DNA from 2 places in the Aerococcus urinae genome. Region 2 is predicted to be linked to the other one. Evidence: predicted binding sites of a transcription regulator. Region 2 holds the regulator's gene; the other holds the start of a gene.
What was found. The regulator CtsR, encoded in region 2, represses protease genes until heat stress. The targets are predictions, from matches to a motif close to TTGGTCAAAAAAGGTCAAANA.

Region 1: a site for CtsR is predicted at 2,216-2,236, ahead of AWM73_RS02710 (ATP-dependent Clp protease ATP-binding subunit). Genes of this name have one in related genera too.

The regions. Positions count from the first base shown of each region.
Region 1 is NZ_CP014161.1:614,106-618,304, forward strand. Features, by position in the region: gene AWM73_RS02710 (ATP-dependent Clp protease ATP-binding subunit) at 1-2,115, opposite strand, end outside; gene AWM73_RS02715 (phosphocarrier protein HPr) at 2,406-2,672, shown strand; gene ptsP (phosphoenolpyruvate--protein phosphotransferase) at 2,674-4,199, shown strand, end outside.
Region 2 is NZ_CP014161.1:1,610,415-1,614,613, forward strand. Features, by position in the region: gene AWM73_RS07365 (ATP-dependent Clp protease ATP-binding subunit) at 1-1,812, opposite strand, end outside; gene AWM73_RS07370 (CtsR family transcriptional regulator) at 1,843-2,301, opposite strand; gene AWM73_RS07375 (cation diffusion facilitator family transporter) at 2,419-3,543, opposite strand; gene AWM73_RS07380 (hypothetical protein) at 4,061-4,199, opposite strand, start outside.

The DNA of each region.
Region 1 (4,199 bases), 980 kb from region 2:
CACGGTAAAGTGGACATAGGAAATACTTGGGTCCTTTAAGTATAGGTCCGCAACTTGGTTTTCAATTTGTTCTTGGATGACCCGTCTTAATGGGCGGGCACCCAGTTTGGGGTCATAGCCTAGTTCAACAATAGCTTCTTTCACTTGGTCGTCAATGGCAATGCTGATTTTTTGTCCCTTGAGTAACTTGTTCATGCTGGTGAGCATGTGGTCGACAATTTGAATTAATTCTTCCTTGGTCAGCGGTTGGAATTCGATGATGCCGTCAAAACGGTTCATGAATTCAGGTTTAAAGTAATTATCCAATTGGTCCAAGACAGATTGGTTTTTTCCTTGTTGACTAGCGGCAAAACCGACGCTAGCTTCAACGTTACCTGTTCCGGCATTGGAAGTCATGATGATAAGGGTATCTTTAAAGGAAACCGTCCGACCTTGTGCATCAGTAAGTCGACCGTCTTCCATGATTTGTAGGAAGAGGTTGAGAACATCAGGGTGGGCCTTCTCCACTTCATCTAAGAGAATGAGGGAATAAGGTTGCCGTCTGACTTGCTCAGTTAATTGGCCAGCTTCGTCATAGCCGACATAGCCGGGTGGTGAACCGATCATCTTAGAGACACTGTGTTTTTCCATGTATTCAGACATGTCAAAGCGGATCATGGCTTCTTCACTACCAAAGAGTTGCTTAGCAAGCTGACGGGCTAATTCTGTCTTGCCGACACCTGTTGGCCCCACAAATAGGAAGGAAGCAATAGGTTTATTACCTGGGTGGAAACCCACACGGTTACGGCGGATTGCTGCTGATACTTTTTCGACAGCAGGATCTTGGCCGATAATTGTCTCCTTGAGTTCATCCTCAAGTTGCAATAAATTGCTTTGTTCTTGGTCTTGTAACTGGCCAACGGGGATACCGGTTTTAGCTTCCACTAATTTTTCGATGTCTTCGACGGTGATCGTTGGGACTTGTTCAACAACAGCTTCATTATTAGCGGCCATATCCTTATACTTCTTTAATTGGTCGCGGTAATAGGCTGCCTTCTCATAGTCTTCAGCATCGGTAGCCATTTCCTTTAATTTTTCTAATTCTTGAATCTGATCTTCTAAGGCCTCCTTATCCAAGAAGGGAATGGTTAAGTTTTTCTTGGAGCCCGCTTCATCAAGTAGGTCGATGGCCTTATCAGGTAATTGTCGGTCTTGGATATAACGATTAGACAGGGTAACCGTTGCTTCTAAGGCTTGGTCAGTAAAGTGAACATGGTGGAATTTTTGGTATTGGTCGGCTAGGCCCTTGATAATAGTGATGGCTTCTTCTACCGAAGGTTCATCCACTTGAACTGGTTGTAAGCGGCGAGCCAGAGCGCCATCTTTTTCGATACGACGGAATTCATTTAAGGTTGTTGCTCCGACTAATTGCATTTCACCCCGAGCCAAGGCAGGTTTTAAGATATTGCCAGCATCCATTGATGAATTATCGGCTGTTCCTGCCCCCACGATTTCATGGATTTCATCAATAAATAGAATGATTGATTGATTTGAGCTGACTTCTTTGATTAGGGCTTGCATTTTTTCTTCAAATTGGCCCCGAACCCCAGTCCCTTGGACTAGAGAAGCCACATCTAAACTAATAACTTCTTTATTTTGTAGCTTTTCAGGAACTTCTTTAGCTACTATTTTTTGGGCTAAACCTTCTACAACTGCCGTCTTACCAACACCGGCTTCTCCGATGAGGACAGGATTATTTTTGGTTCGACGGTTAAGAATTTCGATCACCCGATTTATTTCTTGGTCACGGCCAATTACCGGGTCGTACTTGCCTTGGCGAGCTAACTCTGTCATGTTGGTTCCATAATTAGCTAATAAGCTATTTCCTTGACCATCATTAGGATGGTGTGGGGGTTCTTGGCCGCTATTATTGGAGCCTCTATCTTGCATTTGTCTAAGTAGTTCATAGAGATTTCCCCATGAACTATTGTCATTATTACTTTTTCCAGCTTGAGATTGGTTGCGAATAATCTCTGCATAGCAGGGTTGGCAAAGGTTAATGGCCTGCCTTTGTCCATTAATATTCGCATACATATGAATGGCAGCTTCGCGTTGGTTACAACGTTGGCATTTCAATAGTGCCACGCTCCTTTCTTAAGAAATTGGCCAATATTTTTAATATACATATATTGTAAAAACACCTTTTTGATAAACATTGACCTTCAATTGTTATTATACATTGACCATGTTTGACATTCAAGTCATAAAGCTTGTTTTCCCATGCTAAAGCCAAGGAGAATTTAATTAAGTAGTTGTCACCATGCTTAAAAAATGGTACATTATTAATGTAACGGTTTTCTTTTCTTTTAAGCGATAGTTGGGAAAGTCGTCAAATTACGTAGATTTAAAAAAAGGAGATTATAATAATGAAAACTCAAGACTTTAATATTACTGCAGAAACTGGTATCCATGCTCGTCCAGCAACCTTACTTGTGCAAACTGCAAGCAAATTTAAATCTGATATTAACTTAGAATATAAAGGTAAATCTGTTAACTTGAAATCCATCATGGGTGTAATGTCCTTAGGAGTAGGCCAAGGTGCAGATGTAACCATCTCTGTTGAAGGTGAAGATGAAGAAGAAGCAATGGCAGCTATCCAAGAAACCATGAAAAGTGAAGGGTTGTCAGAATAACATGGAAAAGTTGAAAGGAATTGGGGCTAGTGATGGTTACGCCATTGCTAAGGCCTTTCTTTTGGAACAACCTGACTTATCCTTTGAAGAAGGAAAAGTAGAAGATGCTGATGCGGAAATTGAACGCTTAACTAAGGCTATTGATGATAGTCGTATTGAGATTGCTAAGATTAAAGTGATTGCTCAAGAACGTCTATCTGAAGAAGAAGCAGGCGTTTTTGATGCGCATTTACAAATGCTAGATGACCCAGAAATGATCGCGACTTACCAACAAAAAATCAAAGATGAAAATCTTGATGCTCAAACTGCTGTGCGCCAAACGGCTGATGGCTTTATTGCTATCTTCAAGGCCATGGAAGATAATCCTTATATGCAAGAACGTGCAGCGGATATTAAAGATGTTACCGATCGCCTTATCGCGCATTTAATTGGTGCAAAAATTCCTAACTTGAGTTTAATTGATGATGATGCAATTGTTATTGCTCCTGATTTAACTCCGAGTGATACGGCACAATTAAACAAATATGTTAAAGGATTTGTTACTGATATTGGAGGACGGACATCCCACTCAGCAATTATGGCTCGTAGCTTAGAAGTTGCTGCTGTTGTTGGGACCACTTCTGCTTCTGAAGCGGTTAGTGATGGTGACTTAGTCATCGTCGACGGTTTTGAAGGGGAAGTTTTAATTAATCCAGACCAAGCCACTGTTGATAGCTATAAGGACAAAGCTAAGGCTTATCAAAAACAAAAACTTGAATGGGAAAGCTTAAAAGATGCGGATTCTCTAACTAAAGATGGTAAACAGTTTGAAATTGTTGCCAATATCGGTTCACCAAAAGACTTACCTGGTGTCCATGAAAATGGGGCTGAAGGTGTGGGACTTTATCGGACAGAGTTCCTCTATATGGATTCAGACCACTTCCCAACTGAAGAAGAACAATTTGAAGCTTATAAGGAAGTTTTAGAATCTCTTAATGGTAAGAATGTGGTTATCCGGACTATGGATATTGGTGGGGATAAGAAACTCCCTTATTTACCCTTACCAGAAGAGTTGAATCCTTTCTTGGGCTACCGTGCTATCCGGATTTGCTTAAGAGAAACGGATATGTTCCGGACCCAATTACGGGCACTCCTACGTGCTTCTGCTTATGGGAAATTAAGTATTATGTTCCCAATGGTAGCTACCTTAGAAGAATGGCGTCAAGCTAAAGCCTTATATGAGGAAGAACGTCAAAAATTAATTGACGAAGGCGTTAAAGTTGCTGACAATATTCAAGTGGGGATTATGATCGAAATTCCAGCAGCAGCTGTTTTAGCTGATCAATTTGCCAAAGAAGTTGACTTCTTTAGTATTGGAACCAACGACTTGATCCAATACACCATGGCTGCTGACCGGATGAATAATAATATCTCTTACCTCTACCAACCCTATAATCCAGCCGTTCTACGCCTGATTAACTATGTGATTCAAGCTAGTCACAAAGAAGGTAAATGGACCGGTATGTGTGGGGAAGTAGCTGGTGACCA
Region 2 (4,199 bases):
ACCTGGTGCTGAACCGATCATCCGGCTGGAAGAATATTTCTCCATGTATTCGGACATATCTAGACGAATCAGGGCCTCTTCCGAACCAAAGAGGGTTTCGGCTAAGGTCTTGGCCAATTCGGTTTTCCCGACCCCGGTTGGGCCAAGGAACATAAAGGAACCGATGGGCTTGTTTCTTTGGCCAAGGCCGCTGCGTGAGCGTTTAATGGCCCGGGCCACTGCATTGACCGCTTCATCTTGACCTTTGACCCGGTCATGGAGGCGGTCCTCTAAATGGATCAAGCGTTCATTATCACTTTGACTCAGTTCTTGAACCGGGATACCGGTCCAAGAATGAATCAAGTTTTGCACGTCTTGACTAGTCAGACTGAGGTCATAAGCTTCTTGGCTGTCCTGGTCGCCTTCATCTACTTCCAAGCGACTAAGTTCTCTGACGAGGTTGGCTTGTTGGGCATGGACCGCGGCTGCCTTTTGAAAGGCTTGGTTACGGACATGGTATTCCTTTTCTTGGTTGAGGCGCTTCAATTCCTGTTCGATTTGGTATTTCTTCCGACGCCCACTATTGGCCACTGGATTGTCCAAGCGCTTAGTTGCCGCCGCTTCATCCATGACATCAATCGCCTTATCAGGAAGGAAGCGGTCTGACAGGTAACGGGAGCTTAAACGCACACAGGTGGTAATACTCTCATCAGGGATGGCCACTTGGTGGTGTTTTTCATAAGCGGGCCGGATCCCTTTCAAGATTTCTTCAGTTTCCGCTAGGCTAGGTTCTTCGACTAAAATCTTAGCAAAACGTCTTTCCAAGGCGGCATCTTTTTCGATGTATTTTTGGTATTCGTTGAGGGTAGTGGCCCCGATCAATTGGACCTGTCCCCGACTTAAGGCAGGTTTTAGAAGGTTAGAAGCATCAATGGCTCCTTCAGCTCCCCCAGCCCCAATAATGGTATGGATTTCATCGATAAAGAGAATAATATTGCCTTGGTCTTCAATTTCTTCGATTAAGTGTTTCATCCGGTCTTCAAATTCACCGCGGTACTTGGTCCCAGCCACTAAAGATCCGATGTCTAGGACCATGAGTCGTTTATCCAGCATGTTTTCTGGGACTTGCTGTTGGCTCATTTGGATAGCTAAGGCTTCGACAATGGCAGTCTTACCGACCCCAGGTTCACCAACCAGGACCGGATTATTCTTGGTCCGACGGCTTAAGACCTGCATGAGCCGGCGCATTTCTTGCTGGCGGCCGATCACTGGGTCCAACTTGCCGTCCTTAGCGGCTTGGGTCAGATCCTTAGCAATACTATCCAAGGTTGGGGTCTTGCTTTTGCTTGGCTTACCCAACGGTTTTTTGGTCCGATTTCTGACCGGTTCTTTTTGGCCCAGCATCTGATAGACATCACTACGCAAACGATTAACATCTATATCGAGATTTTTCAGCAGGCGGTTGGCCAGGGTTTCTTCATTAATGAGTGCGAGTAATAAGTGCTCAGTACCAATTAAGGAAGCTTGCATAGACTTGGCCAAGTCTTTGGCTTGGTTCAAGACTTCTTGCATGCGTGGGGAAAACTGCACATAGTCTTCCTGGCTCTTGGCTGAATCGCTGGTCCCGTAGCCGGTCACAAATTCAATCTCTTCGCGAAGACTCTCATAACTTGGCAAGTAGTCGCTTAAGACGGCATGAGCAACACCTTCACTTTCGCGGTATAAGCCCAAAAGCATATGCTCGCTACCAATGGCTGGATGACGGAAGTATTCAGCTTCTTCTTTGGCAAATCCAATCGCGGTCTTGGCTTTTTCAGTATAGATGTCTTTCATAATTGTCTCCTTTTCTAATTACCGGAGTAATTAGTGATATTTCAAATGTTCTAGCATGTTCCTAAGTATCACTGCGCGGACACGGTCCGGGGATTTGAAATTAGACATGACTTGCTTGTCAATGGCTGAGTGCATGATAGCCGCCTCGCTCTCGCTGAGCAGTTCATTCTTCATCAAATTGGTGAGAATCGATACAGCATCGCGCAAGGAAATGTCGTTCCCTACTAGGCTAATCATATTATCAATATAGTCCGCATCGTCGATAATATTCAATTTCATAATTCTGATATAACCGCCACCACCCCGCTTACTTTCGACTTGATAGCCTTGCTTGGGGGTAAATCGCGTATTAATCACATAATTAATCTGTGAAGGCACGCACTCAAAGCGGTCAGCAATTTCACTCCGTCTGATTTCGACCCGTTCAGTATCTTGAAGCACCTCTTTGAGATAGGCTTCAATAATATCTGACATATTCCGGTTGCTCATGTCCTCACCTCCTTCACTAATTATTGACTAACTTTGACTAATATACTTTAATAATAAGCAAAAAAAGGGATGAGGTCAACTATTTAATTCACTAATAGCGACCTCATCGGCTTTGACCTAGTTACGCTGGCTACTTTCTCTTTGGATAAAGTGGTCAGGATCGTAAACCGTGTCTATGGTTATATGATTTATATTATATTTTGCCACCAGGGAGCGGATTTTTTGTTTGAGGTCTTCTTGTTCATCAGCGGTTAAGCGACAAGTCAGGACAGTAACACTAGCCATATGCTGTTCCCCATCGGTTGACCAGATATGTAAGTGGGATAAGCCATCAATATCATCGTCTAAGTCTAAGATTTGTTGGCCAATGACTTGGGGATCGATGCCTTCAGGAACCGCTTGGAGGAAAATTTTAGAAATGTTCAGAAAACGTGGGAAACTTTGGCTGATAATCCAAGCCGCAGTCAAAATCGACAAGAGCGGGTCGAGGAAATACCAATTGGTAAAGCGTAGGACCACGGAAAGAATCAGGATGGCTACCCACCCGAGGACATCTTCTAAGAGGTGGAGGTTGAGTAATTGTTCATTGGCTGACTGGCCCTTATGCATCATCCATGAGCAGTAACCATTAACCACCACCGCAAAGACAGCTACCCAAAACATTCCTGTCACATGAACCGGTTCCGGGTTAAAGAGCTTGGGAATTGAAGTTATTAAAATAAAGGCCGATCCGAATAATAGAAAGACTGCTGTAATCAGACCCCCTAATAGGGAAAAGCGGCGGTAGCCGTAGGAATAGCGGTTATCAGCCTCACGGTCAGAAATCTTTTCGAAGAACCAGGCAATGGCAATGGCTAAGACATCGCCCGAGTCGTGGACAGCGTCAGATAGGATGGCCGCACTGTTTAAGGTCCAACCAAAGAAGGCCTCAAAAACCGTGAAGAAGGCATTTAAAATGAGGACCATGCGCATCTTCTTGGCCGTTTCCTGGGTATTTTTAAAGCGAAGCTGCTTCGCCTTATCTAATTCCAAGTCTGCTGGGTCTAGGGCAACCAAGGAGAACTGTTCAAAGGCTAAAAAGCGGCGTAAGTAAAGTAACTCTTCCTGGCGGTTCAAACGAACAATATCCTTGTCCAGTTCAATAGCAAAGCCCTTGTCCTGATTAAGGTCTTGGATTTGCTGGGCCAGCCAATCATATTGGCTTTGGCTTTCGATACCGACAATCCTGTAAAGTGTTTCCATGTTTTCACTCTCCTTATAATACCCTATCATATCATCATTTTCTTCCAGTACAAATAATAACTACCTTTGTAGTCCCAGATTTTAAGTAAATTTAATTAATCATTCCATAAAGTAGATTCCTCTAAAACTAAAACCTGCAAAGAAAAAATCTTCCTCAAATAAAAAAGGAGAGTGTGACAAAAGTCAAAAGAGCCCTGAACCGCTTCGCATACTATATCTGTAACTCGCTTGCGCTTCGAACAGCTATAGCAACTGGAGCGAACTATGGTAGATAGTTGCAAAACTATCGCACATAGTTCGTAGTTGGGTTCGACTTGGCAGACTTGGAGTGATTTCCCAAGTCAGAAACAAGCGAATACTTCGCTTTTATTCTGACTTGCTCCAATCATCCAAGTCTAAATGCCTAGTCTCACACCCTGTATGAAGTGGACGTCAGGGCTGACTTTTGGAGCACGTTTTGAATAGATAGTTCGTGTTTTAAAACGAGCCTGGGACTTTTATCCCAGGCTCGAAGCATCTAGCGCAAGACAAAGCGCTTAGGACCGATAAACTTCAACAAGAGATAGCCTAAAATAATATAGACAATGATAAAGAGGTAAATTCCTAAAATCACCCGCGGTCCAATCGATTCGGCATTCATATAGAGTAGGTAGGGA